Regions from separate parts of the Streptococcus sp. V728 genome, predicted to be linked through region 1. Evidence: predicted binding sites of a transcription regulator. Region 1 holds the regulator's gene; each other region holds the start of a gene.
The links. The regulator NrdR, encoded in region 1, represses ribonucleotide reductase genes. The targets are predictions, from matches to a motif close to ACACNATATATNGTGT.
Positions count from the first base shown of each region.

Region 2: nrdD (anaerobic ribonucleoside-triphosphate reductase) is a predicted target of NrdR. The motif match lies at 4,035-4,050, and genes of this name have one in related genera.
Region 3: nrdH (glutaredoxin-like protein NrdH) is a predicted target of NrdR. The motif match lies at 3,039-3,054, and genes of this name have one in related genera.

Region 1 covers NZ_JBQJJH010000004.1:177,617-187,548, reverse strand. Annotated here, with positions in the region: gene dnaI (primosomal protein DnaI) at 1-649, opposite strand, end outside; gene ACTO1Y_RS07585 (DNA helicase) at 650-1,819, opposite strand; gene nrdR (transcriptional regulator NrdR) at 1,820-2,293, opposite strand; gene ACTO1Y_RS07575 (GntR family transcriptional regulator) at 2,432-2,797, shown strand; gene ACTO1Y_RS07570 (ABC transporter ATP-binding protein) at 2,801-3,496, shown strand; gene ACTO1Y_RS07565 (hypothetical protein) at 3,512-4,243, shown strand; gene ACTO1Y_RS07560 (LrgB family protein) at 4,322-5,017, opposite strand; gene ACTO1Y_RS07555 (CidA/LrgA family protein) at 5,014-5,388, opposite strand; gene ACTO1Y_RS07550 (MarR family winged helix-turn-helix transcriptional regulator) at 5,570-5,950, shown strand; gene ACTO1Y_RS07545 (DUF4649 family protein) at 6,045-6,266, shown strand; gene trxA (thioredoxin) at 6,281-6,595, shown strand; gene ACTO1Y_RS07535 (MIP/aquaporin family protein) at 6,686-7,354, opposite strand; gene ACTO1Y_RS07530 (DUF1307 domain-containing protein) at 7,529-8,092, opposite strand; gene ACTO1Y_RS07525 (hypothetical protein) at 8,128-8,301, opposite strand; gene pepF (oligoendopeptidase F) at 8,571-9,932, opposite strand, start outside.
Region 2 covers NZ_JBQJJH010000003.1:32,987-42,918, reverse strand. Annotated here, with positions in the region: gene ACTO1Y_RS05905 (NUDIX hydrolase) at 1-249, shown strand, start outside; gene mnmG (tRNA uridine-5-carboxymethylaminomethyl(34) synthesis enzyme MnmG) at 258-2,174, shown strand; gene ACTO1Y_RS05895 (hypothetical protein) at 2,258-2,392, shown strand; gene ACTO1Y_RS05890 (damage-inducible protein CinA) at 2,437-3,990, shown strand; gene nrdD (anaerobic ribonucleoside-triphosphate reductase) at 4,115-6,322, shown strand; gene ACTO1Y_RS05880 (hypothetical protein) at 6,334-6,474, shown strand; gene ACTO1Y_RS05875 (GNAT family N-acetyltransferase) at 6,512-7,012, shown strand; gene nrdG (anaerobic ribonucleoside-triphosphate reductase activating protein) at 7,018-7,614, shown strand; gene ACTO1Y_RS05865 (uridine kinase family protein) at 7,611-8,243, shown strand; gene rpsJ (30S ribosomal protein S10) at 8,509-8,817, shown strand; gene rplC (50S ribosomal protein L3) at 8,900-9,526, shown strand; gene rplD (50S ribosomal protein L4) at 9,551-9,932, shown strand, end outside.
Region 3 covers NZ_JBQJJH010000002.1:182,372-192,303, reverse strand. Annotated here, with positions in the region: gene ACTO1Y_RS02340 (ECF transporter S component) at 1-9, shown strand, start outside; gene udk (uridine kinase) at 43-681, opposite strand; gene ptsP (phosphoenolpyruvate--protein phosphotransferase) at 805-2,538, opposite strand; gene ACTO1Y_RS02325 (phosphocarrier protein HPr) at 2,543-2,806, opposite strand; gene nrdH (glutaredoxin-like protein NrdH) at 3,169-3,387, shown strand; gene nrdE (class 1b ribonucleoside-diphosphate reductase subunit alpha) at 3,457-5,616, shown strand; gene nrdF (class 1b ribonucleoside-diphosphate reductase subunit beta) at 5,758-6,720, shown strand; gene ACTO1Y_RS02305 (DeoR/GlpR family DNA-binding transcription regulator) at 6,855-7,622, shown strand; gene lacD (tagatose-bisphosphate aldolase) at 7,672-8,652, opposite strand; gene ACTO1Y_RS02295 (tagatose-6-phosphate kinase) at 8,654-9,583, opposite strand; gene lacB (galactose-6-phosphate isomerase subunit LacB) at 9,594-9,932, opposite strand, start outside.

The DNA of each region.
Region 1 (9,932 bases):
AAATCAAAACTTCAGCTTGCTTGATTTCATCCACCAAACTCTTTACATTACCATCACCGATAGCATTTTTAACGTCAATGACAAAGCTTGGATAGTGAAGAAGGGTAGATGAGACGCCACGTTTTTCTGACAAATCATGGGCTAGGGCAGCCACCATAAAACTCTTCCCAACTCCAAAGTCTCCATAGAGATAGAGACCTTTACGGTTGTCTGGATAATCATTAACAAATTTAATCATTCTATTTAGAACAGTTAAACGAGCAACATCATCACGATAAACATCTAAAAAACTGACATTTTTCAGGCTAGATGGCAAATTAATTAAGTTAAGACGCTTCTTAATCGCCGCTTCCTTCTCAGCCGCAATTAGTTCTGGAGTTTCCTCATAGGATACATCCGCGTAACCATGATTCATGACTAAAATTGGCTTATAACCTCGAGCAATATAGTCGGTATCTCCGCGAAGAAACTTATCACGTTCGGTGATGTATTGGTTAAATTTAGAGATACTACGATTCAATTCCTCTTGACTGAGAGATTCCTTCTGGATAAAAGCCGCAACATCTGGATCTTTTACAATCTGCTGGACCAAGTCCTGGTATTGAAAACGACTAGGATGACCTTTAAGTACATCTCCTACACTTTCCATCTATTCCCCTCCATTATCTAATTTTGCTAACAATTCTAGAGTTTGGCGTTCCATTTCTTCCAACTCCTCAGCTGATGACGTATTTTTATATTCTGGATTACTCCATTTTGGGACATTACTTTTGGCTTGGCTTGTTTTCGCTGATTTTTGTTCTTGCCCCTTTTGATTCTTCTCTCTGATGCGAAGGACAGCTTCTTCAGCAGTTCTGATCTTGTTATAAGAGTAATCATTGGCCACTTTCATGGCATATTTTTCATTGAGGTTAGCAGAATCAACCTTATTGAAGGTCAAGAGTATAACAATGTTGATAACCTCATCAAGCAAGCCCAAATCTGCCATCTGTTTTAACAAATCACGTTCAGATTGGATAATCCCTGCATTTCGGGTTTGTTTGATTCCCGCCAAAAATTGTAAAGCTGTTTTACTTTTAGCTTCTCTGATAATGGCTGCTTCTTGGGGACTAAAGTCCGATGAAACAGACTTTTGAGCTAATTTTTCACGCATACGCTTGACAGAAATAACTTGCGAAACAGCTGTTGCTTTGGCTAGCTGATAGGTTTCAAACCAGGTCCATTTTTTCTCGTCAGCTATTTTAAACAGTTCTAAGACATCTGTCTGTTCATCTTGGAAACGGAGGCCGTCTCTCGCCATAAGTTGACGGAAATGTTCCAAATCAAAATCATTTGGAAAATTAGCTTTTCCGAGTGTTTCCTCAGTGTCAGCCATATCATCTATCTCTGGAAAGACCTGACTCAAAGGAACGGTCAAAGCTTCTCCCTCCGCAGACTCTTGGCGCAAATCAGAAACTGCTGGCTCACCGATTTTTTTCTCCAATAAGGTACGATAAACCGTATGACGCAAGAAATCCGAGCTAGAAAGCGTTGGATGAATAGCAAGTTTATAGGCATCTCCATTTTGGTAAAGAGTGACCAAGTTGAAGGCTGATAAGATTTTAAAAGCTTTTAAGAGCCTATCCATCCCGAAATTGAGATGATTGAGAATAGCAGCAAAAAGATGTTCCTTTTGCCCATTATCCCAAAAGGCTAGGGTGTAAAGGTAAAGACTCAGCGCATCCTGACCGATAATCGGGAGGTAGCACTGCACCAGAGATGTGGGATCTTGCGACACCCGATTATTCTTTAGAAAAGAAAAACGATCATTAGGCTTCATTTATTTTTCCTTTTTCTTCTTTGAAGATTGCGTAATTTGTTTGAGAAGGTTCTCGAGCTCACTCACGTCTTTAAAACTACGATAGACACTAGCGAAACGAACATATGTGATTTCGTCAAGTTCTGCTAGCTCTTCCATGACGAGAGAACCAATATCTTCACTTTGAATTTCATTATCATTGCGACTGAGGAGTTTTTGTTCAATACGATTGACGACCATGCCAATCTCATCACTGGACACCGGACGTTTTTGAGCTGAACGGATAATCCCGTTAAAGATTTTATCTCTTGAGAACTGCTCTCGTGTGCCATCCTTTTTGACTACAACTAGCGTTCTTTCTTCTACACGTTCATAGGTCGTAAAACGATGTTGGCATTCTTCGCACTCACGTCTTCTTCTAATCGTATTTCCTTCTTCAGCCTGACGGCTATCGATAACACTTGATTTAGTAGCGCCACATTTTGGACAACGCATGCCTTCCCCTCCTTGTCGTTTTCTTTTCATTATACCATTTTTTGAGCAATTCCCAAAATAATTCTCCTTTTGGCTTGACAAGTTTTTTGTTTAGTTGTACTATTTAATTAACACAAGAAAAATAGAAGGGAGACCGTGATGTCCTGGACATTTGATAACAACAAACCCATTTATTTGCAGATTATGGACAAAATCAAACTGCAAATTATTTCCCACAAACTTGAGCCTAGTCAACAACTACCAACTGTTAGAGAATTAGCAAGTGAAGCTGGTGTCAATCCAAACACCATCCAACGCGCCCTATCAGACCTGGAAAGAGAAGGCTTTGTATACAGCAAGCGGACTGCTGGCCGCTTTGTCACAGAGGACTTGGACTTGATTTTCCAATCCCGCAAACAACTATCCGAAGAACAACTGCAACAGTTTGTCACAGCCATGGTAGAATTTGGCTATGAAAAAGAAGAACTACCTACTGTTTTGAGAGATTATATTGAAGGAGTTTAGACTATGACCTTATTAGAATTTGAAAATGTTTCAAAATCCTATGGACAAAATCCTGCCCTAAAAAATGTTTCCTTTGAAATCCCAGCTGGTAAGATTGTTGGTCTCCTTGGCCCAAATGGTTCTGGAAAGACAACCTTGATTAAGTTGATTAATGGCTTGCTCCAACCTGATGAAGGACGTATTCTTATCAACAATACAGAGCCTAGTCCCGAAACAAAAGCCATTGTGTCTTATCTACCTGACACGACCTACCTTAACGAGCAAATGAAAGTCAAAGAAGCTCTTACCTTCTTCAAAACCTTCTACAAGGATTTCAATCTTGATCGTGCTCAACACTTACTTCGTGACCTGGGTATCGACGAAAACAGTCGCCTTAAAAAGCTCTCCAAAGGGAACAAAGAGAAGGTCCAATTGATTCTTGTCATGAGTCGTGATGCTCGCTTATATGTCCTTGACGAGCCCATCGGAGGAGTCGACCCTGCAGCCCGTGACTATATCTTGAACACCATCATCAACAGCTACTCCCCAACTTCGACTGTCTTGATTTCAACTCATTTGATTTCAGACATCGAGCCAATCTTGGATGAGATTATTTTCCTCAAGGATGGAAAAATCGTCCGTCAAGGAAATGTAGATGATATTCGCCACGAATCTGGAGAGTCTATCGATCAACTCTTCCGTCACGAATTCAAAGCTTAGGTAAAGGAGATTCTTATGTTTTGGAATTTAGTTCGTTATGAATTTAAAAATGTCAACAAATGGTTTTTTGCCCTCTATGCAGCTGTACTATCCCTATCTGTCATCATAGGAATTCACGGTAGTGCCTTATCAAGTACCTATTATCAAGACAAAGGTGCTCTCATGTTATTCTTTCTAGCTCTGGTTTTTGGGGGCCTCGTTATTACTCTGAGTATTTCAACCTTAATTTTGATCATTCAACGATTTAAGGGAAGTGTCTATGACCGTCGTGGTTATCTAACCCTAACCCTTCCAGTATCTGAACACCAGATTCTCTCTGCTAAAATCCTTGGAGCCTTTGTCTGGTCTTTGACAAGTACAGTGGTCTTTCTTTTGAGTCTTTACATCATCATTGCCATGATTAGCCCTGATGTCTTCATATCAACCTTATTCAAGGATCTTTTCGACTACTATCTAGGCAATTTATGGTTAAGCCTGACAACTTATGTCTTAAATACCCTTGCCAGCATCCTTTGTATCTACTTGTCTATTTCTATCGGTCAACTATTTGATGAATACCGTACAGCTCTAGCTGTTGTGGCCTATATTGTGATTCACACTCTCATTGGATTTAGCGATCTTTTCTTAAATATTAGTATAAATTACAGCTCTTTTCTCACTTATGAAATCATTAAAGATATCATTTTGATTGTTGTCTACTATATCGGCACCTACTACATCTTGAAGAATAAAGTTAACCTTCAATAATAAAAAACCCCTAGCAAATGAATTTTTGCTGGGGATTTTTATTGTTAAACAGATAAAAGGCCAAGAGATACTTGACCTTTAACTCAATATTATACCAGCTACAATTGGACTGATAAAGACATAAAGCAGACCTGTGACACCGATTGCCAAACCAGCCATGGCACCTGCAACTGATCCGTAGCGAAAAGCGGTCCCTGTTCCAACGGCGTGACCTGTTCCTCCTAGAGCCAAACCGGCAGCTACTGGATCGTCAATTTTTAGCCATTTTAAGAGTGTCGGTCCGATAACGCTAGTCAAAATACCAGTCGCTACTACTACGACCAAGGTGATTGTTGTGATTCCTTGTAGCTTTTCTGTGATTCCAACCGCCATCGCAGTCGTTACCGACTTTGGAAAAAGTGAAATCGCCAAGAAGAAATCCATGCCGAAAAATTTGGCGACTAGTGCTGTAAAAGTAGTATTCACGATGACTGCTAAAAAACTGCCTAACAAAATACTTCTAACATGGTGTTTCATGAGGTGAAAACTCTTATAGAGAGGAATTCCTAAAGCTACTGTTGAGGGAACAATCAAGTTATTCAGATAAACCCCACCTTGATAATAGGCAGCGTAAGAAATACCCGTAAATTTCAGAAATGCTATGATAAACAAGGTTGCTAGCAGTAAAGGAGTTGTCAGAGGATGAGGGTAGCGTCTAAAGATAATCATCCCTCCTAGATAAGCTAGGATTGACAAGGCTATCCCAAAAAGTGGATTGGATACAAATTCGCTCATTTGGCACCTCTTTCTTCGTAATCACCTTCATAACGCTTTTTGATAAATTGAACGACCAGCGCAATCAAGATAATATTGATGACTGCTGCAAAAAAAACAATCAAGACAATGGGCAATAAATAGGGAGCAATCACATCAAATTTCTCCATAATCCCAACTGCAGGAGGCAGAAAGAGAATGGTCATGTTGGCCAGAAGAAAATTCCCAACCATGTTGACATGACGTACCCGCAACCACTTGAACTGCAAAGCCAAAAATAAAATAATCAAACCGATAATGCTTCCAGGAATAGGCAAATGGAAAAAGCTAGAGATTCCCTCACCAATCAGTGAAATGACAAAGAGAATCATTAACTGAACATATAACTTCATCGTATACTCCACAAATAGACTTTCTGCATACCAGTTTACTCTTTTTTCAGAAAATTTCAAGGAAATACACAAGAAACATCCTTCTTGCTATCTCATGGAAAAAGTTGTATACTAATTGCGTGCGCAAGCATCTTAGATGTATAAAGCTATTTACAACTATTATATAGGAAAGGAGATTGACGTGACTTACTTAGATAAATGGTTTGACTTCAACCGCCGACAAGTAGAATTAGAAGCTATTTTAGAGCAAACGATCGCTGAGCAAAGCGAACAAAGTCTAACGCTCAAAGAATTCTACCTCTTGCACTTTTTAAATCAGGCTCAAGAAAAATCTTTGAGACAGATTGACTTGCCAGATAAACTTCATCTGAGCCCTAGCGCTGTATCACGGATGGTGGCACGCCTAGAAGCAAAAAACTGCGGTTTACTTAGTCGGAGATGTTGTGACCAAGACAAGCGAGCTAGTTTTATCTGCCTCACTAAGGAGGGCCAGACGGCTCTTGCTTATCTACAAAAAGCAGTCGAAGAAAGTCTTGAAACAAAAGCAAGTTGGTTATCTTAAAGTTTTTTAAAAAACTTGCGTGCGCAATCAATTTTCTTGACATTCCTTTTTCTGAGGAGTAAAATGAAGACATGATTTAACAAAGGAGAATCCTATGATTGAAATCACTTATTTAGATGCCAGCAAGCAAGAGAGAACAATGACCTTCGAGTCATACGAAGAATTTGAACGTTCTCAACATGCCTGCCTGATTGGTGTCGCCGACTATTACCCTGTCCAAAAACTAACCTACAATGGTCATGTTCTGGACTACCATGGGACTTATGGGGATGTTTTCTTCTATCTCATGAAACAAGATTTAAGCCAATATAACTAAAAAGGAGAAATACTATGGCAAAAGCAATTACAGATGCAACATTTGAACAAGAAACAAAAGACGGATTGGTCTTGGTAGACTTCTGGGCAACTTGGTGTGGTCCATGTCGTATGCAAGGTCCAATCTTGGACAAATTGTCTGAAGAACTTTCAGAAGATGTCTTGAAAATCGTTAAAATGGACGTTGACGAAAATCCAAACACAGCTCGTGCATTTGGAATCATGTCTATCCCTACTCTTCTCTTCAAGAAAGATGGACAAGTCGTTAAACAAGTTGCAGGTGTTCACACAGCTGAACAAATCAAAGCTATCGTTGCTGAATTGAGTTAATTATAAAATCCCTCACCTCTTATCGTGGGGGATTTTAATATACAAAAAAGCCTACTCTCCAATGTGAAGAGTAGGCTTTTTGCGTTTCAATTATTCTTCAGTTCCAAGGAAGTTTTTAGCAACAAGAGCTGCAAGAACTCCACCAACGATTGGTGCAAGGATGAAAATCCAAACTTGTTGAAGGGCTGCGCCACCTACCAATACAGCAGGAGCCAAGCTACGAGCTGGGTTTACTGAAAGACCAGTAATATTCAATCCAACAAGGATCAAAGCAGTCAATGACAAACCAATCACCAAACCAGCAATTGCCCCATTACCTTTACTTGCTGAAGTTACAGTCATGATCACCAAAACAAACAAGAAAGTTGCAATTGTTTCAAACAAGAAACCACCAAAGACAGTTACACCATTTGCCAAGGCATTTTCACCAAGACTTGCAGTTGACATACCTGAATTTGCCAAGAGGAAGAATACAGCTCCAGATGCAAGGAAAGCACCAACTACTTGACCAAGAATGTAGTTTACAAGCTCTGAAGATGACAAACGTTTGTTTACAAACATAGCGATAGAAACAGCTGGGTTCAAGTGAGCACCTGAAACAGTTCCAATTGAGAAGGCTGCGACTACGATTGCTAAACCAAAAGCAAGAGCAATCCCAAGGTGTCCAAGTCCTTCAACACCATTTCCAAAAACAACAGCTCCTGTTCCGATGAACACAAGCATAAATGTACCGATTAATTCAGCAACAAATTTTTTCATAATTAGTCTCCTTTTTTTCAACTACCTATTAGTCTATCAAAAGAAGGGGAGGGATTCAAGAAAAGTGCTTGGAAAATTGCAGGTCTTTGCACTTTTGGTTACCCGAGGCTAGTCAGGACAAACAGCACCAAGGACGGCTAAGGAGTGTCTTTGGTGCTGTTTATTTGGTTGAGTTTATTCTGTATATTCAACATAACCTTTTTCTTGTAATTTAGCTGCAGCTTCACTAATTTTCACTGGTTTTGGTTTGGTCGCAGGAAATTGATTTGGATCGCGTCGATGTAACTCTTTCCAGTCCATAGTTTGGTAATCATATATTACGGTTTGAATGTATTCTCCATCTTCCTTCTCAACTTTAGAGGTTATTCCAGTTACATCCTTATAAAGCTCTTGACTTTTGTTCAGAAGTTGAACAACCTCTTCTTCAGATTTGCCTAATCCTTTAGGGTTATAAAAGTAAATACCAATCTGTTTATAGACGATGTCATCCTTGAAGTAGTAGATAAGAAATGTTGATCCACCTTTATCTATACGCTTGAATCTTTGTACACCGTCTTTTGGCAGAGCTTCTGTTGTATTTTGTTTATTGGACGCTACTTGTGTTGTTGGAGCAGTCGTGGTTTCTTGAGCTGTTTGTGAAGTTTGCGCTGCGCTTCCTGCTGAATTGTTTTGTCCGCAAGCCGCAAGGGCGAAAACCGTTAATAGTAATACGAGTGATGTTTTTAAAGTTTTATTCATAGTGATTTACGTCTCCCTTGATCACTTTTATTTTACTATTGAACATAACCATTTTCAAGTAATTTTGGAACACCGTCACTATATTTTAAGATTGACGGATTATCATCTGGATGTGTTTCAGGAGATCGCTTATGTAATTCTTTCCAAATTTCTTCCCGACTATAGCTTGGTTTTTCTTCTGTCACTTTACTTTGTAATTCTTGATACATCCCTAGCACCTCTGCTTTTCTAGTCACTGATCAAAAAGCCATTCATAGATGACTTTTTATTTCTTAAACATCGAATTTTTAATGAAAGAGAATATGGTACAAAAATGAAGTAAAGCACAAGCAATACCAGCTCTACTTTCAGTTCAGTTTTGAAATCACGGCCTCCAACGGCTTTTTTGAAAATAGCTACAAATAATCCAAAGACAATGACTGTCAACCATCCAAAGATCATCAGCAAAGCAATCACCCACCTCTCTATTACTTTACACTTACTCTCCCAACTCTGCACTGTAGGCGATAATCTGATCAACCGTGTCAGACAAGAACTGGATGGTATCACGGAGTGGTTTGTCTGTTGAAATATCCGCACCTATAATCATGGCTGACTCAAGTGGTGTCTTGCTACCACCTGATTTGAGGAGGTTGAGCCAGTCTTCAGCTCCAGTTTCCGAATGTTTCAGATGGAGGTAACCCGCAGTCGAGATGACAAGTCCGGCTGAGTAGGTGTAGCTATACAAACCCATGTAGTAGTGAGCTTGGCGCATCCAAGTCAGTGCCGCATCGTCGTCAATTTCAATAGCATCACCCCAGAACTCTGTCAAGACTTCTTTCATAATGCTGTTGAGTTTGCTTGCTCCAAAGGTTTCCCCTTCTTCAATCAGTGTATACACCTTACGCTGAAAGGCTGCTTCCAAGAGGTGGGTGATGAAATTATGGAAGTAGGTATCTGTCAAGCGGTGGGCAAGAGCAAAGCGTTTTTGACGCGGATCGTCAGATTGATGTTCTAAATAATCACTGAGAAGCAATTCATTGAAGGTTGACGGTGCTTCGACATAGTAGGTCGACATGTGGGCGTTGAAGTAACTCTGGTGATTATCTGAAAAGATAAATTGACCAGAATGCCCGATTTCATGAATCAAGGTATAAACATCACTCAGACGACCTGTCCAGCTCATGAGAACATAAGGATGCACACGATACGGATCCGCCGCATAGCCACCAGAATCCTTACCGCTATTAGCAGCAAAGTCCACCCAGCGTTCTTCTTGATAGCGAGCAACTTCCTGACAATATTCTTGTCCCAAAGGTTCTACCGACTTCATGACCAAATCGTAGGCATCATCAATGGTCACTTCAGGATTAAGGGCGCTGTCCAAGTCCAATTTCCAGTCTGCAAAGGTCATCTTTTCAAGACCATTAACCTTAGCAACATGCTTGAGATATCGCTGAGCAACTGGCGCAAAGTCCTTCATGATGAGGTCAATCTGGCGGTCAAACATGGCACGGTCCACTTCTTGTTCAGCCAGAAGATAATCAAAGACTGAGTCATAGCCCTTCATATCTGCCAACAGTTTTTCAGATTTAACCTGAGCAAGATAGGCTGCCGCAGCTGTATTTTGGTGCTTACGAAGTCCTTCTGAGAAAGAACGGAAGGATTTCTCACGAACCTCAGCATCCTCGTGGTTTTGATAGAAGTTTTCATAGGTCACAAAACTGTTTTTGTAGGTTTTTCCATGGGCTTCAAAATCAGCCATTTCAAAGTCCCCAGCTCGCATTTTAGTATAGATATCCTGTGGACTGTAGAAAACTTCGCCCAGATTGGTCAAGGCCTTCTCCACATCAGCCCCAAG
Region 2 (9,932 bases), on a different contig from region 1:
GTTCAGTTAGCTTTCATTGTTGAAAATCGCTTTGAACAAGCTGGAATCCACTATCATAATATCGAGTTCCATTATTTAGTGGACTTGCTGGAAGATGCACCGTTAACCATGCAAGAAGATGCGAAGCCCTTACCTTGCCGGTGGCTTGCTTTAGATGATCTATATACTGTTAATCTGAAGCCAGCATTTTTAAAAACTACCTTACCAAATTGGGACGGACAATTACGACACATCCATCTTAACGAATAGGAGAGAAGATGACTTATAATTTTACAGAAGAATACGATATTATTGTAATCGGTGCGGGGCATGCTGGAGTTGAGGCTTCCTTAGCTGCTAGCCGTATGGGCTGCAAGGTTTTGCTTGCGACTATTAACATTGAAATGTTGGCTTTCATGCCATGTAATCCCTCTATCGGTGGTTCTGCCAAGGGGATTGTCGTCCGTGAAGTTGACGCCCTCGGTGGTGAAATGGCCAAGACCATTGATAAGACTTACATCCAGATGAAGATGCTCAACACTGGGAAAGGACCTGCTGTTCGTGCCCTTCGTGCGCAGGCTGACAAGGAGCTTTACTCTAAGGAAATGCGCAAGACAGTTGAAAATCAAGAGAATCTGACCCTTCGTCAAACCATGATTGATGAGATTTTGGTGGAAGATGGCAAGGTTGTCGGTGTTCGTACAGCGACCCATCAAGAGTATGCTGCCAAGGCTGTTATTGTGACCACAGGGACTGCCCTCCGTGGGGAAATCATCATCGGAGATCTCAAGTACTCGTCAGGTCCTAACCACAGCCTAGCTTCTATTAACCTCGCTGACAATCTCAAAGAACTTGGGCTCGAAATCGGTCGTTTCAAAACAGGGACACCACCTCGTGTCAAGGCTTCTTCTATCAACTACGATGTGACAGAAATCCAGCCAGGAGACGAGGCACCAAATCACTTCTCATACACTTCACGTGACGAGGATTATGTCAAAGACCAAGTGCCGTGCTGGTTGACCTACACCAATGGTGCCAGCCATGAGATTATTCAAAACAACCTCCACCGTGCGCCTATGTTTACAGGTGTGGTCAAGGGAGTTGGGCCTCGCTATTGTCCGTCAATTGAGGACAAGATTGTACGTTTTGCAGACAAGGAACGCCACCAACTTTTCCTTGAGCCAGAAGGTCGCAATACAGAGGAAGTCTATGTCCAAGGACTTTCGACTAGTCTTCCTGAAGACGTACAACGTGACTTGGTTCATTCTATCAAAGGGTTGGAAAATGCAGAGATGATGCGAACTGGTTATGCCATTGAGTATGATATGGTCTTACCACACCAGTTGCGTGCGACTCTGGAAACCAAAAAAATCTCAGGCCTCTTCACTGCTGGACAGACAAATGGAACGTCAGGTTACGAAGAAGCTGCTGGACAAGGGATCATAGCGGGTATCAATGCGGCTCTGAAAATCCAAGGTAAGCCTGAGTTGATTCTGAAACGAAGCGACGGTTATATCGGTGTGATGATTGACGACTTGGTAACTAAGGGAACCATTGAACCTTACCGTCTCTTGACCAGTCGTGCTGAATACCGCCTCATCCTCCGTCATGACAATGCTGATATGCGTTTGACTGAGATGGGGCGTGAGGTTGGTCTAGTTGATGATGAACGTTGGGCTCGCTTTGAGATCAAGAAAAATCAATTTGAAAATGAAATGAAGCGTTTGGATAGCATCAAACTCAAGCCAGTCAAGGAAACAAACGCTAAGGTTGAAGCAATGGGCTTCAAACCATTGACTGATGCAGTCACTGCCAAGGAGTTTCTCCGTCGTCCAGAAGTCTCTTACCAAGACGTGGTGGCCTTTATTGGACCTGCTGCCGAAGAATTGGATGACAAGATTATCGAATTGATTGAAACAGAAATCAAGTACGAAGGTTACATCTCAAAAGCTATGGATCAGGTTGCCAAGATGAAACGCATGGAAGAAAAACGTATTCCGGCCAACATCGATTGGGATGATATTGACTCTATCGCGACAGAAGCGCGCCAGAAGTTCAAACTCATTAATCCAGAAACCATTGGTCAGGCTAGCCGTATTTCTGGGGTAAACCCAGCAGATATCTCTATTTTGATGGTGTATCTGGAAGGTAAAAATCGTAGCATTTCAAAAAACTTAGAAAAGAAAGCTGATTAAAAAGTGCTGAATCCTCTTTTTGAGAATTCAGCTTTTTTAGATTTTTCTCCTTTTTTCGAATGAAGAGAAAAGGAGGGGTAACCATGCTGACAGTAGAGGAAAAAACTTTTTTAGACTACTATAAAAAAGCTTCTTATCATCGTTTTTATGAGATTGAACGCTTTGTTTTCTTATCTGAAAAGTTACGCAAACGTCCGCCGCAGGCTGACAAGAACTAGACTTTTTGATATACTAGAACAAATTAAAATATAGGAGAGAATGAATGAACGTATATGGCAGATTAGAAGATGAATCGAATCCATATTGGGTGGGAAGTCAGGAAGCTCCAGTAACAAATGAGGAGCAACTCGAGGTTGAAACTCGTCAGCCTGCTCGCTTACCATTTTTTAATATCCTAATTTTGAGTACGCTAGTAGTACTTGTGTCTGTGGTCCTACCCTTTTTATTAGGCTTGCTAAGTCCAGAACAGACTCAGGATTTCTATATCGGATGGGCCATGCATCAGAGAGGAGATATCTACTCTGACTACTTTGGAACTAGTGGTCTCCTTTATTACTTTTTACAGTATCTAACCAAAGGCAGTCTATTGTTTGCAGTCTTTAATTGGTTAGCCTTAATAGGTGCAGGATTCTTTCTTTTTCATTCGGCTTATAACTTGACGGGACAAAACAAACAATCTCAACAAGTGCTGACAGTCTTTTATATCCTCGCCAGTGCTCTTAGTTTTGGTGGTGGCTATGCGACTATTCTTGCCCTTCCGTTCTTATTCTATGCTCTCAGTTTAGCGATTGCTTACTTTGCAGAACCAGATCATGATAAAGGTTTCATACGTATTGGGATTAGCCTGGCCCTAGCATTTTTCTTTGCACCTTTGGTGACAATTTTATATGCATTTGTCTTATTTTTTGCAGTAACTGCTTTTAATGTTGGGCGCAACAACTTGACTCATGGCCTCTATCAATTCTTTGCGGCGGGTCTTGGTTTTTCAATCTTCTTTTATCCAATTGGCTACTATACAGCTTATAAAGGTAGCTTCGGAAATGCCATTAGTCAAATCCTCTATCCATTAGATAGTTTGAACTTCACCTCTAACTCGGGGTTACTCGACAACATCCTCTTCTATGGATTATTGGCAATTGCTCTTGGAGCATTGACGTTGGCTTTCACAGGTCTCTTCCAATCTAAACCATTGAAACAATCAGTCTTATCAATCTCTGCTGCAATAGCTGTTATTTTGGTATTAGTTTTAGAAATTTTCTCTACAGATCTTATCAATGGTAGTCGTATGGTTGAATTGTTACCCTTCTTGTCTATTCTATTGTTAACTCGAATTCGCACGTGGGAATTAGAGGGAGCCAGCCGTCGTAGAAGACGCAGAGAAGAAACGTCACCATGGGGCACTTTTGTGAAAGGAAATGCCTATCTGCCAATTTTAGCTCTCGTTTATCTATTTTTAGCTCCTGTAGTTTCACGATATGTGCTTCATGCAGAACAATATAAAGAGCGCACTAGTATTGAGGCTAAGATTAAAAGTGAAACACAGGCTACAGAACGTATCTATGTATGGGATAATCTGACAAGTAGTTATAAGGCTAGTGAGCGTTTAGCAGCAAGTCAGTTGCTATCTCCTAGATTGCATACAGGACTTGATGCAAATCGTACTAAGCTTGTAAATGATCTTCGAGATAATCAACCAAAGATGATTGTAGTGAATACAAAAACATCTCTTTGGACAGAAGTTGAGCAGCTTTTAGCTGAAAATTATCAAGCCGTTCCAAGTGATTACAAAGATTTCAAACTCTACAAATTAAAATAAAATTATCAATATCTTGTGTAATTTTAAAAAAAATTTATTTTTTTACACAAGATATTGATTTTTATTTTTTTAGTGATATAATACTTTTTAGAATCAATATTATATTTAAGAAAAGGGTATGGATATGATTGTATTGGAAGAGAAGACTGTCCCTGATCCAACGTTATTCGTTGAAAAGCGTGACGGTAGACGTGTCATTTTTGATGTAGATAAGATTGACAAAGCGCTTCGTAAGGCTGCGGAAAAGGTTATGGATGTAACTCCTTTGGTCGAAAAGCGCCTTAGTGCCCTGGTTGAGCGTATCGTTGATGAGATCCATAGCCGTTTCCCGCAAGGTGTAAAAATCTATGAAATCCAAAACATCGTTGAGCACGAGTTGCTGGAAGCTAAAGAATATGCCTTGGCTGAGGAGTATATCACTTATCGGACTCAAAGAGATTTTGAGCGCTCAAAAGCGACAGATATCAACTTTAGTATTCATAAGCTTCTCAATAAGGATCAAGCGGTTGTTAATGAAAATGCCAATAAAGATAGCGATGTCTTCAACACCCAGCGTGATTTGACGGCCGGGATTGTTGGAAAATCAATCGGACTTCAAATGCTTCCTAAGCATGTGGCTAATGCCCATCAAAAAGGGGATATCCACTATCACGATTTGGACTACAGCCCCTACACTCCTATGACCAACTGCTGTTTGATTGATTTTAAGGGTATGTTGGAAAATGGTTTTAAGATTGGGAATGCTGAGGTAGAAAGTCCTAAGTCTATCCAAACTGCGACGGCGCAAATTTCACAAATCATCGCAAACGTCGCATCTAGCCAGTATGGGGGCTGTTCGGCAGACCGTATAGATGAAGTTTTGGCTCCTTATGCAGAGAAAAATTATCAAAAACACCTTAAAGATGCAGAGGAATGGGTCCTACCTGACAAGCACGAAGAATACGCCTGGAAGAAAACTCAAAAAGACATCTATGATGCCATGCAATCTTTAGAGTACGAGATTAACACCCTCTTTACCTCAAACGGGCAAACGCCATTTACTTCTCTTGGTTTCGGTTTAGGCACTAGTCGTTTTGAACGCGAAATTCAAAAGGCAATCCTGAATATTCGAATCAAGGGGCTGGGTTCAGAACATCGTACAGCCATCTTCCCTAAGCTCATCTTCACACTTAAAAGAGGACTTAACTTGGAGGAAGGTTCGCCTAACTACGATATTAAGCAGTTGGCTCTCGAATGTGCCACTAAGCGTATGTATCCAGATGTCTTGTCTTACGATAAGATTGTCGAGTTGACAGGTTCTTTCAAGGTTCCGATGGGATGTCGTTCTTTCCTCCAAGGTTGGAAGGATGAAAATGGAGTTGAAGTCAATTCAGGTCGTATGAACCTAGGTGTGGTAACGGTCAATCTTCCTCGGATTGCCCTTGAATCTGAAGGCGACATAAATAAGTTCTGGGAAATCTTCAATGAGCGTATGAATATTGCAGAAGATGCACTGGTCTATCGTGTAGAGCGAACCAAGGAGGCGACGCCAGCTAATGCGCCTATCCTCTATCAATACGGTGCTTTTGGTCATCGCCTAGGAAAAGAAGAAAGTGTTGACCAACTCTTTAAGAATCGCCGTGCTACTGTTTCGCTTGGATATATCGGGCTCTATGAAGTGGCAACAGTATTCTTTGGCAACAATTGGGAAAATAATCCAGAAGCCAAAGAATTCACCCTTGATATCATTAGAGACATGAAACATCGAGTAGAAGAATGGTCAGACCAATACGGTTATCACTTCTCTATTTATTCAACGCCATCTGAAAGTCTGACAGATCGTTTCTGTCGTTTGGATACAGAGAAATTTGGATCTATTCCAGACATTACTGATAAAGAATACTACACAAATTCCTTCCATTATGATGTCCGAAAAAATCCAACTCCTTTTGAAAAATTGGACTTCGAGAAGGTTTATCCAGAAGCGGGTGCATCAGGTGGATTTATCCACTACTGTGAGTACCCAGTTCTTCAACAAAATCCAAAGGCCTTGGAAGCTGTTTGGGACTACGCTTATGATCGTGTAGGTTATCTAGGAACCAATACTCCGATTGATCGTTGCTACAAGTGCGATTTTGAAGGGGATTTTGATCCAACTGAGAGAGGTTTTGCCTGTCCTAATTGTGGCAATAGTGACCCTAAAACAGTAGATGTTGTCAAACGGACTTGTGGCTATCTTGGAAATCCGCAAGCGCGTCCGATGGTGAATGGTCGTCACAAGGAAATTGCTGCGCGTGTCAAACACATGAACGGTTCTACTATTAAAACAGCAGGGCATGAAGTAACAAATTAGAAAGAGATAGCATGGGAAAATATCAATTAGACGATAAGGGTAAGGCCTTGGTTCAACGATTCCACGAAAAGCATTCAAAGGGTGGAGTCAATAAAAAAGATCGAGTAGCCAGCCTTAGAGAACAATTTTTAAATAAGAACAAGAAAAAGTGAGAGTCCCCTCTCACTTTTCTCATAGCGGGAGGAATACATGGGATTACGCAGACCGACATTGGCAGATAAAGGAACCATTCTAAACATGATGGCAGAGTTTGAACAGACTCAATCAGCCCACGATGGTGGATTTTGGGATGCTGAGAACTTTGATTATGAGAATTGGCTAGAAACTAACCTTAATAAAGAAATGGGAATAAACTTGCCTGAAAATCGCGTTCCATCAATTCAGTTCGTATTGTTTGATGAATCAGATCATGCTTTAGGTTTTTTAAATTTACGGTTGAGATTAAATGAGGGATTGCTGAATTATGCTGGCCATATCGGCTATTCCATCCGCCCTTCTGAAAGGGGAAAAGGTTATGCTAAGGAAGCTCTCCATCAAGTTCTTCAAGTAGCTAAGGAGAAAAACATTCATCGTGCTTTGGTGACTTGTAGCACAGAAAATCCTGCCAGCCGAGCTGTTATCTTAGCTAATGGTGGGAAGTTAGAGGATGTTCGAAATGGAACGGAGCGCTATTGGATAGAGTTGGAGTAGAAAGTATGACATGGAATACACCAAAACCAGGCGAGTGGAAGAGTGAGGAGCTTAGTCAGGGACGTATTATTGATTACAAGGCTTTCAACTTTGTCGATGGCGAAGGAGTCCGCAATTCTCTCTATGTAGCAGGCTGTATGTTTCACTGTGAAGGTTGCTACAATGTAGCCACCTGGTCTTTCAATGCAGGAATTCCTTATACGCCAGAATTAGAAGAACAAATTATGGCAGATCTTGCCCAGCCTTATGTTCAAGGGTTAACATTGCTAGGAGGAGAACCATTCCTAAATACAGGTATCCTTCTGCCTCTTGTGAAACGTATTCGGAAAGAATTGCCTGACAAAGATATCTGGTCTTGGACAGGCTACACCTGGGAAGAAATGATGTTAGAGACGCCTGACAAATTGGAGCTTTTATCGCTGATTGATATCTTAGTCGATGGTCGCTATGATAAAAACAAGCGCAATCTCATGCTCCAGTTTCGTGGCTCTTCCAATCAGCGTATTATCGATGTGCAAAAATCTCTGCAAAGTGGAAAAGTAGTTATTTGGGACAAGCTTAACGATGGCAAGCAAAACTATGAACAGGTCAAGAGAGAATGAAGAAAAAAGAGTTAATAGAAAGACTAGTATCAGAAATAGAGTCGGGAAAAGTAAAAACTCTGGGTATATACGGCCATGGAACTTCAGGAAAATCAACTTTTGCTCAAGAATTGTACCAAGAACTTGATTCTCAAAAGGTAAATTTACTAGAGACAGATCCCTATATTACTTCGGAACGACATTTGGTGGTGCCCAAAGAGACACCGGACCAAAAGGTGACAGCATGTTTACCAGTGGCACATGAACTGGCAAGCTTACAGAGAGATATTCTAGCCTTGCAAGCGGGTATGGATGTCTTGACTATCGAAGAACCTTGGAAAGCCAATGAAGTCTTATCTGGAGCAAAACCAATTCTGATAGTCGAAGGGATGTCTGTGGGTTTTCTACCCAAGGAACTCTTTGACAAAACTGTATGTTTCTACACGGATGAAGAGACAGAATTAAAGAGGCGTCTAGCTCGAGATACGGCTGTGAGAAATGGCGATGCATCCTTTATATTGGCTAGTCAGCAAATGAGACGGGAACAGTATCTGCAATATTATAAAGAAACCGAGTCAAAAGCAGATATCTTGATAAATCAATCGAATGATACATTTCAGATCAAAACAAATATTATAAATAATATATAGAAGAAAAAATAAAAATTTGCTCTTCATTTATGCCTTTTTTAGGTAAGGAGCAATAAGAAAACAGTTTCATCTAAAAAATTAAAAAAATCTTGCCAAATCCCTTGCAATCGCAGGGGCTTTGTGTTATTCTATTATGGTGCTGTAAATTACAGCCTTAGCTTTGATGCAAGAGGTTGCGACACGCTCGGTTGCATTGCCACGCAATGCGCGTCGGTTTTCTTGTGGAGCTAGCCTATTATCTTAAATAGACGAAAAGGAGAAAAAGATGGCAAACAAAAAAATCCGTATCCGTTTGAAAGCTTACGAACACCGTACGCTTGACACAGCGGCTGCAAAAATCGTAGAATCAGCTACTCGTACAGGTGCACAAGTTGCGGGTCCAATCCCACTTCCAACTGAGCGTAGCCTCTACACAATCATTCGTGCGACTCACAAATATAAAGATTCTCGCGAACAATTCGAAATGCGTACACACAAACGTTTGATCGACATCATCAACCCAACTCAAAAAACAGTTGACGCTTTGATGAAATTGGATCTTCCAAGTGGTGTAAACGTAGAAATCAAACTTTAATTTAAAGCTTGATACCTTGAGCATAAAAAACGCTCGTTAAAAACTTTTTGAATAAAAAATATAGAAAAGGAACTATTTTCTCATGACAAAAGGAATCTTAGGGAAAAAAGTGGGAATGACTCAAATCTTCACTGAAGCTGGCGAATTGATCCCTGTAACAGTTATCGAAGCAACTCCAAACGTTGTTCTTCAAGTTAAAACTGTTGAAACAGATGGTTACAACGCTATCCAAGTTGGTTTCGATGACAAACGCGAAGTATTGAGCAACAAACCTGCTAAAGGACATGTGGCAAAAGCTGACACGGCTCCTAAGCGCTTCATTCGTGAATTCAAAAACGTTGAAGGCTTGGAAGTTGGTGCTGAAATCACAGTTGAAACTTTCGCAGCTGGAGACATTGTTGATGTAACTGGTACATCTAAAGGTAAAGGTTTCCAAGGTGTTATCAAACGCCACGGACAATCACGTGGACCTATGGCTCACGGTTCTCGTTACCACCGTCGTCCAGGTTCTATGGGACCTGTTGCACCTAACCGCGTATTCAAAGGTAAAAACCTTGCAGGACGTATGGGTGGCGACCGCGTAACAATTCAAAACCTTGAAGTTGTACAAGTTGTTCCAGAAAAGAACGTTATCCTTATCAAAGGTAACGTACCAGGTGCTAAGAAATCTCTTATCACTATCAAGTCAGCAGTTAAAGCTGGTAAATAATAAGGAAAGGGGAACACAGTCAAAATGGCAAATGTAACATTATTCGACCAAACTGGTAAACAAGCGGGCGAAGTTGTTCTTAACGATGCAATCTTTGGTATCGAACCAAACCAATCTGTTGTGTTTGATGTGATCATCAGCCAACGCGCTAGCCTTCGTCAAGGAACTCACGCAGTTAAAAACCGCTCAGCTGTTTCAGGTGGTGGACGCAAACCATGGCGTCAAAAAGGAACTGGACGTGCTCGTCAAGGTTCTATCCGCTCTCCACAATGGCGTGGTGGTGGAATCGTCTTCGGACCAACTCCACGTAGCTATGCGTACAAACTTCCTCAAAAAGTTCGTCGCCTTGCACTTAAATCTGTTTACTCAGAAAAAGTTGCTGAAAACAAATTTGTAGCCGTTGATT
Region 3 (9,932 bases), on a different contig from region 1:
AAACAATAAAAACTGTATCAAGAGATACAGTTTTTTTAGTTATTACTGAGCTAAACGAGCTTCTTCTAAAATCTTTTCAATCTTAGTAGTCAACAAATCAATCGCTACCGTATTGGTTACTCCTTCAGGAATCACAATATCAGCGTAACGTTTTGTAGGTTCAATAAATTGGTGATACATAGGTTTTACTACACCAAGATATTGATCAATAACGCTATCCAAGCTACGACCACGCTCTTCCATATCTCGTTTAATACGGCGAATGATACGTACATCGTCATCAGTATCTACAAAAATCTTAATATCCATCAAATCACGAAGGCGTTTGTCTTCTAGAACTAAGATTCCCTCTACGATAAAGACATCTTGAGGTTCTTGACGATAGGTTTTCGAACTTCTAGTATGGGCAGCATAATCATAGGTAGGAATATCTACAGGACGACCCGCCAACAATTCCTTGATTTGCTCAATCATCAAGTCAGTATCAAAAGCAAAAGGATGATCATAGTTAGTCTTGATTCGTTCTTCAAAAGTTAGATGAGATTGATCTTTATAGTAGGAATCGTGTTCGATCATAGCAATTTTTTCGTTTGGAAAATGAGATAAAATTGCTTTAGAAACACTTGTTTTTCCTCCTCCAGAACCTCCTGTTACTCCGATAATGATTGGTCTATTTTGCATAGTTGCCTCCTTGTATTGTCCGTTGTCTATTTTACCATAATTTTTGGAAATTTTACAGACAGAGTTTTCTATACGCAGAAACAAAAAAACCTTGTAACTTATTGTTACAAGGTTTTTAAATTATTAATCGAAGTTAACGTATTCTTTTGAAAGTTCAAGAACTTCTTCCATCGTTGAACATTCAGTAAGAGCACGGTTAGCATATTCTTGCATCTTAGCTGTGTCAAGTTTCTTCATCAAGCTACGAGTACGAAGTACAGATGTGGCTGACATTGAGAACTCATCCAAGCCCATTCCGACAAGAAGTGGAACAGCAGTTTGGTCACCGGCCATTTCACCACACATACCTGCCCATTTACCTTCAGCATGTGCCGCTTTGATCACGTTGTTGATCAAACGAAGGATTGATGGGTTATATGGTTGGTAAAGGTATGAAACTTGTTCGTTCATACGGTCAGCAGCCATTGTGTATTGGATAAGATCGTTTGTACCAATTGAGAAGAAATCAACTTCTTTAGCAAATTGATCCGCAAGCATCGCTGCAGCTGGGATTTCAATCATGATACCAACTTGGATATCATCTGCAACAGCAACGCCTTCAGCAACCAATTTTGCTTTTTCTTCTTCAAGAATACCTTTAGCAGTACGGAACTCTTTCAACAAAGCAACCATTGGGAACATGATACGCAATTTACCGTGAACAGATGCACGAAGCAAGGCACGCAATTGTGTACGGAACATTTGGTTACCAGTTTCAGAAATAGAGATACGCAAAGCACGGTAACCCAAGAATGGGTTCATTTCTTTAGGAAGATCGAAGTAAGGAAGTTCTTTATCCCCACCGATATCCATTGTACGAACGACAACAGGTTTACCATTCATACCTTCAAGAACTGCTTTGTAGGCTTCGTATTGGTCATCTTCTGTTGGGAAGTCTTGTGAATCCATGTACAAGAATTCTGTACGGTAAAGACCAACAGCTTCTGCACCGTTATCATTCACACCTTCAACGTCTTTAGGTGTACCAATGTTGGCAGCCAACTCAAAGTGTTTTCCATCAGCAGTAACTGTTTTAGCGTCTTTCAAAAGAGCCCATTCAGCTTTTTGTTTAGCGTAAGCTTCACCAGCTGCTTTGAATTCTGCAATTTGTTCTTCACTTGGGTTAATTACAACTTCACCAGTAATACCTGAAACTGCTAAAACATCACCATCTTTAACAAGTTCAGTAATGTTGTTTGTACCTAAAACAGCAGCAATTTCAAGTGTACGAGCCATGATAGCTGAGTGGCTTGTACGTCCACCAATGTTTGTTACAAAAGCTTTTACAAAGTTTTTGTCCAATTGAGCAGTATCAGATGGAGTTAAGTCATGTGCAATCACGATTACTTCTTCATTAATAGAAGCTGGGTTTGGTAACTTCTTACCAAGAAGATTTGCCAAAACACGTTTTGTAACGTCGCGGATATCCGCTGCACGTTCTTGCATGTATGGATTGTCTTCCATTCCTTCGAAGATAGTGATAAACATGTCTGTAACTTCTTTCAGACCTGCTTCTGCATTTACTTTCTTAGCGCGGATAGTTTCTTTGATTTGACCGATCAATTCAGGGTCGGCAAGAACCATCAAGTGAGCGTCAAATACTTGTGCCGCTTCTTCTCCAAGCGTACCTACAGCTTTCTCGCGGATAAGAGAAAGCTCGTTTTGAGAAGCTTCAAGAGCAACATCCAAACGAGCCTCTTCTGCATTTGTATCTTCGACAGTAATAGTTTCAAAAGATAAATCCGGTTGAACGAGTAGATATGCTTTGGCAACGGCAACACCATCAGATGCCGCAATTCCTTTAAGCATTTCTGTCATTTCCTTATGCCAATCCTTCTTTTTCCATTGTTTCTGAGATAGCAGCGATAGCGTCATCAGCGTCTGCACCTTCAGCAGTGATTGTTACGTCAGCGCCTTGACCAACACCAAGACTCATAACACCCATGATAGATTTAAGGTTAACTGATTTACCTTTGTATTCAAGTGTGATATCTGAAGCAAATTTGCTAGCAGTTTGTACCAACAATGTTGCTGGACGTGCGTGAATACCTGTTTCTGCCACTACGTGGAAATCTTTAGAAGCCATAGTTTGACTCTCCTTTTGTTCTTTCTTTTTTGAGTTATATGTGATAACCCTTACAGTTTGGTATTATATCATCTTCTGGGATTTTTTTCAAGTATTTTATGGGATTTCTTCTTTTTCCTTTCAGATAACTTGCTGAAAATCTTCTATTTTATATATCAAAATACATCATGTAGTTTTTTATAATTTTAACATTTAGAAAACGCTGTTATTTATGGGTTTTATTTTTTTGTAATCACTACATATTGTGTTTAGTTGTCTTTCGACCAAAAGAAATCTACAATATTTAGTTTTTCTTCGTTGACAAAGATTTTTTTTCTGATATACTTAAGAAGTAATTAAATTTTTGAAGGAGGAGTTACAGAATGGTAACCGTTTATTCTAAAAATAATTGTGTTCAATGTAAAATGACCAAACGTTTCTTAGATAGTAACAACATCGCTTATCGCGAAATCAATCTTGATGAACAACCTGAATATATCGAACAAGTTAAAGAGCTAGGCTTCAGCGCTGCTCCTATCATTCAAACACCAACTGAAGTTTTCTCTGGTTTCCAACCAGCAAAACTTAAAAAACTTGCTTAAGTATCAGGATTAAAAGCTTCTATGTAAATCTTAGAAGCCTTTCTTTTGTAATGAAATAAAGGGAATTTTATGGGATTAAAACAACTTGAGGATGTAACATACTTCCGTCTAAACAATGAAATCAACCGTCCTGTTAATGGACAAATTATGCTCCACAAAGATAAAGAAGCTTTGGATGCTTTCTTTAAAGAGAACGTTGTACCAAATTCTATGGTATTTAATTCTATCACTGATAAAATTGATTACCTTATCAAACACGACTACATCGAAACAGCCTTTATCCAAAAATATCGTCCAGAATTCTTAGAAGAGCTTTATCAATTTATTAAAGATCAAAACTTCCAATTCAAGTCATTCATGGCAGCATACAAGTTTTACAATCAATATGCCTTGAAAACTAATGATGGGGAATACTATCTTGAGAGCATGGAAGACCGTGTCTTCTTTAACGCTCTTTACTTTGCTGATGGCAATGAAACTATCGCAACTGATATCGCAAATGAAATCATCCACCAACGCTACCAACCTGCTACACCATCTTTCTTAAATGCAGGTCGTGCACGTCGTGGTGAATTGGTATCCTGTTTCTTGATTCAGGTAACAGATGATATGAACTCTATCGGACGTTCTATCAACTCAGCTCTTCAGCTTTCACGTATCGGAGGCGGTGTCGGAATTTCCCTCAACAACCTTCGTGAAGCTGGAGCCCCTATCAAAGGATATGAAGGTGCGGCTTCTGGTGTCGTTCCAGTTATGAAGCTTTTCGAAGATAGCTTTTCTTACTCTAACCAACTTGGTCAACGTCAAGGTGCTGGGGTTGTTTACCTCAACGTCTTCCACCCAGACATTATCGCCTTCCTTTCAACTAAGAAAGAAAATGCCGATGAAAAAGTTCGTGTGAAGACTTTATCACTTGGTGTTGTGGTACCAGATAAATTCTACGAATTAGCACGTAAAAACGAAGAAATGTATCTCTTCAGTCCTTATTCTGTTGAAAAAGAGTATGGCGTACCTTTCAACTATATTGATATCACTGAAAAATACGATGAATTGGTTGCAAATCCAAACATCCGCAAGACAAGAATAAAGGCGCGTGATTTGGAAACAGAAATCTCTAAATTGCAACAAGAATCTGGCTATCCATATGTTGTCAATATCGATACGGCTAACCGCGCAAATCCAGTTGATGGAAAAATCATTATGAGTAACTTGTGTTCTGAGATTCTTCAAGTTCAAGAACCAAGCTTGATTAATGACGCACAAGAATTCATTAAAATGGGTACTGACGTTTCATGTAACCTTGGTTCAACCAACGTGGTCAACATGATGACTTCACCTGATTTTGGTCGCTCAATCCGAGCTATGGTACGTGCTTTGACCTTCGTTACTGATAGTTCTCACATTGTAGCTGTTCCTACTATCGACCATGGAAATAGCCAAGCTCACACATTCGGACTTGGTGCTATGGGACTTCACAGCTACCTAGCCCAACAACTGATCGAATATGGATCACCTGAGTCTATTGAGTTCACCAGCATTTACTTTATGCTCATGAACTACTGGACTCTCGTTGAATCAAACAACATCGCACGTGAACGAGGTGTTACCTTCCACAACTTTGAAAAATCAGACTACGCAAACGGAAGCTACTTCGACAAGTATGTAACAGGCGAGTTTGTACCAAAATCTGATCGTGTTAAAGAACTCTTTGAAGGTATCTTTATCCCATCTGCAGCTGATTGGGCTGTACTTCGTGATAAAGTTAAAGCAGATGGGCTTTACCACCAAAATCGTCTTGCTGTAGCACCAAATGGTTCTATCAGCTACATCAACGATGTTTCTGCTTCTATCCACCCAATCACTCAACGTATTGAAGAACGTCAAGAAAAGAAAATCGGTAAGATTTACTATCCTGCAGCAGGATTGTCAACTGACACCATCCCTTACTACACTTCAGCATACGATATGGATATGCGTAAGGTTATCGATGTCTATGCTGCTGCAACTGAGCACGTAGACCAAGGGCTTTCACTTACACTCTTCATGCGTAGTGATATCCCAACAGGTCTTTACGAATGGAAGAAAGAGAACAAACAAACAACACGTGATTTATCTATCCTTCGTAACTACGCCTTTAACAAGGGCATCAAGTCGATCTACTACGTTCGTACCTATACAGATGACGGCGGTGAAGTTGGTGCTAACCAATGTGAAAGCTGTGTGATTTAAGGACTAACTGATAACCTCTATACTAAGATTAGGCAGTAACAAAAAGTCGGTATTCCGACTTTTTGTGCGGTAGTCCAATCATAGAGTGATACACTATTCATCCTTATTTTATTTATTAAAATCAAAAGAAAGAGATTTGTAATGGAAACTTACTACAAAGCCATTAACTGGAATGCCATCGAGGATGTCATCGATAAATCAACTTGGGAGAAGTTGACTGAGCAATTTTGGCTCGATACACGTATTCCCTTGTCAAATGACCTTGATGACTGGAGAAAATTATCAAACAAGGAAAAAGACTTAGTAGGAAAAGTCTTTGGTGGTTTGACACTTTTGGATACCATGCAGTCTGAAACTGGGGTTCAAGCGCTACGTGCAGATATCCGTACACCACATGAGGAAGCTGTATTTAACAACATCCAATTTATGGAATCTGTCCATGCTAAATCTTATTCTTCTATCTTTTCAACCTTGAATACCAAGACTGAGATTGAAGAAATCTTTGAATGGACTAATACAAACCCATATCTTCAGAAAAAAGCACAAATCATCAATGAAATTTACCTCAATGGTACTCCTCTTGAAAAGAAAGTAGCCAGTGTATTCCTTGAAACCTTCCTCTTCTATTCTGGTTTCTTTACACCACTCTACTACCTCGGAAATAACAAATTGGCTAACGTTGCTGAAATCATTAAGTTGATTATTCGTGATGAGTCAGTTCACGGTACTTATATCGGGTATAAATTCCAACTTGGTTTCAATGAATTACCTGAAGAAGAGCAAGAAAAATTAAAAGATTGGATGTACGACCTTCTCTACACACTTTATGAAAATGAAGAAGGTTATACCGAAAGCCTTTATGATGGTGTTGGATGGACTGAAGAAGTGAAAACATTCCTACGTTACAACGCCAACAAAGCTCTCATGAACTTGGGACAAGATCCACTCTTCCCTGATTCAGCTGACGATGTCAACCCTATCGTTATGAACGGGATTTCAACCGGTACATCTAACCACGACTTCTTTTCTCAAGTTGGTAATGGATATCTACTTGGTGAAGTTGAAGCTATGCAGGACGATGACTATAACTACGGGTTAGATTAATTTGAAATTAGAAAAGAACATCTGTGTTTGTTTTAAACTTAGATGTTCTTTTATTTTTGTTTATTTTTGTTTTCTTTAAGTTGCTGATATGTTTAAAATATGATAAAATGATATTAGATATAGGGGGTGATTCAATGCTAAAACAAGAAAAACTTGATTTGATTTTAGATATTGTCAATACCAAAGGAACAATCACTGTCAAAGAAATTATGAGTCGTTTAGATATCTCGGATATGACAGCTCGGCGTTATCTACAAGAGCTAGCTGACAAGGATTTACTTGTTCGAGTGCACGGAGGTGCTGAAAAGCTTCGTTCAGGCTCTCTATTAGCAAACGAGCGCTCTAATATCGAAAAACAAGGCTTGCAAATCGCCGAAAAGCAAGAGATTGCTCGATTTGCCGGTCACTTAGTTGAAGAAAGAGAAACAATTTTTATCGGTCCTGGAACTACTCTTGAGTTCTTTGCTCGTGAACTTCCGATTGATAATATTCGTGTCGTAACAAATAGCCTACCCGTTTTTATTATCTTGAATGAACGAAAACTTACAGATTTAATTTTAATTGGTGGAAATTATCGAGAAATCACTGGCGCTTTTGTTGGTACTTTGACTCTCCAAGATATCGAAAGCCTTCAATTCTCTAAAGCTTTTGTTAGTTGCAACGGAATTAAAGATCAAGCTATTGCTACATTTAGCGAAGACGAAGGTGAGGTTCAAAAACTAGCATTAAATAATGCAAATAAAAAAATCCTTTTGGCTGACCATAGTAAATTTGATAAATTTGATTTTTACACCTTTTACAATATTGTAGATATCGATACCATTATCTCCGATTCAAAACTTAGCGATGAAACCCTAAAAGCTTTGTCCAAACAAACAAAAATTATTAAATCAACATCTTAAAAAGTCTCACCATTGGTGAGACTTTTTTATTATTATATCTTACTGAACTTTATACGCGTTCAGTCCATGAAGTAGCTGTTTTTTGAAGTACTTTATTAAGTTCATCGATGTTTTCAAAACCAGTTGTACGAAGCCATTCACGTGCCGCTGCTTCACCATTTTTGATGTAAGCCTCAACTGATCCAGCCCATGTTGCACGTCCACAAAGAACACCATTGAAGTTTGCACCTGATTCGTGGGCAAAGACAAGTGTTTCTTGGAAGAGTTTAGCTGATACACCCGCACTCAAATAGATGTATGGAAGATTAGTTGCTTCGTCTTGTGCTTTGAAGAATGCTGCTGCTTCTTCACGAGTGTGAACAACCTCTCCTTCAGCGAATCCTTCAACGTATTTAACGTTAACTGGAACTTCCACTTTCAAAACATCAATGTTAAAGCGTGGGTCTGAGAAGACTTTCATAGCACCAATAACTTTGTGTGGTTTTACTTTAGCGTATTCAGCAGAACCTGCATCCGCAATTTTTTCATCGTAAGCAAGGATTTCAAGGAAGAATGGAATATCTTCTGCCACACACTCAGAACCAATACGTTCGATGTAGGCTTGTTTTTGTTGGTTAAGTTCGTCAGAGCTATCTACATCGTAGTAAAGCAAGAATTTAACTGCATCAGCACCTTGTTCTTTAATACGTTTTGCAGACCAAACATCCAAGCAGTCTGGCAAACGTTTTGTACTTGTTGTGTCATATCCTGTTTTTTCATAAGCAAGGAGAAGACCGGCATTTGGTGCAAGAGCTTTTGTAGCAGGAAGACCATATTCAGGGTCAAGAAGCATTGATGAAGCGTATTTAGTCAATTCATCTGCTACCAAAACTTTGAGTTCTTCCATTTGAGCTACTGTAGGCTCTTCTGTTTGGTATTGAGCCATCAAACGTTTCAAAGCACCACGTTGGTCAAATGCAAGAGCTGAGATGATTCCATTTTCATCTGAGAGTTTTTTCAAACAAGCACGTTTATTTTCTGTTAAAGTCATTTTATACCTCTTTCACAATTAATTGGTCAAATAAATTTTGATAGTTAGCCATATTGACATGCCCGGTCATTTTTTCTTGAGCATTTAGCATACCAAGGACATTCGCCTTAGTCAATAATTCTTGATCAGATTCTTTATGGAAAAGACCTGATGCAATACCTGCTACAGTAGAATCACCAGAACCAACTGGATTTACTACTTGAATTTTTGGAATATCTACTTTATAGAAAGTATCCCCGTGTTTTGCAAAGGCACCGTTAGCACCTAGAGAAACGATAATCCACTCAATTCCATCAAATAAAGGATCTTGAAGAACTTCTTTTAATTCATCCAAATCTTTAGAAATTTCTCTTCCCAATAGTTGAGACAATTCTTCATTATTTGGTTTGATAACCGTTGGTTTGTGTGGTGATTCAAGAACAGCCTGAAGAGCTGCTCCTGAACAGTCCAAGACAACTGGTTTTCCTGCTTGATTAGCAAGTTCCACTAAACTAGCATAATAATCAACTGGGAGTCCAGCTGGTAGACTACCTGAAATAGCTACAACTTCTACAGTATTAAGAAGTTTTTTGAAGTAAGCCAAGAAATCTTGTCCTTCTTTTTCTTGAACCTCAGGACCTTTTTCAAGAATTTCAGTTTGATTATCACCGTGAAGAATAGCGATACAGTTACGTGTTTCACCTTGGATAGAGAAGAAACGCTTGGTGACTTTATCGTCAATATTTTCAACTAGAAAATCACCCAGTTTACCACCAACTAGACCAGTTGCGACTACAGAATCGCCAAATTCTGATAGGACGCGTGTAACATTAAGACCTTTACCACCAGCTGTTTTCGTAACATCAACAACACGGTTGACAGTGTCAATTTTCAATTCATCCAAAGGATAAGAAATATCAATGGATGGATTCATTGTGACTGTTAAAATCATAAGTCACCTCTTAGTCGTGGTATTCACCACGATCCCATTTTTCAAGGAATTCTGTAAAGAAGTTGGCATCAGTTTGGTGATCGTTATGAGTTTCAACGTGTTGGATTTTAGCGATCAATTTTTTGTTTTCTTCAGATGGTTTGTATTCAGCATTGATGAAAGCTTCAATGATATCACACATGAGCAATTCACCAGTGATTTTACCACCAAATCCGATAACGTTGGCATTCAATTGTTCTTTTGCATAAAGAGCTGTTGTCATATCACGAACCAAAGCAGAACGAACACCTGGAACTTTGTTAACAGCGTTATTGATACCTACACCAGTACCACAAATACATACACCAAG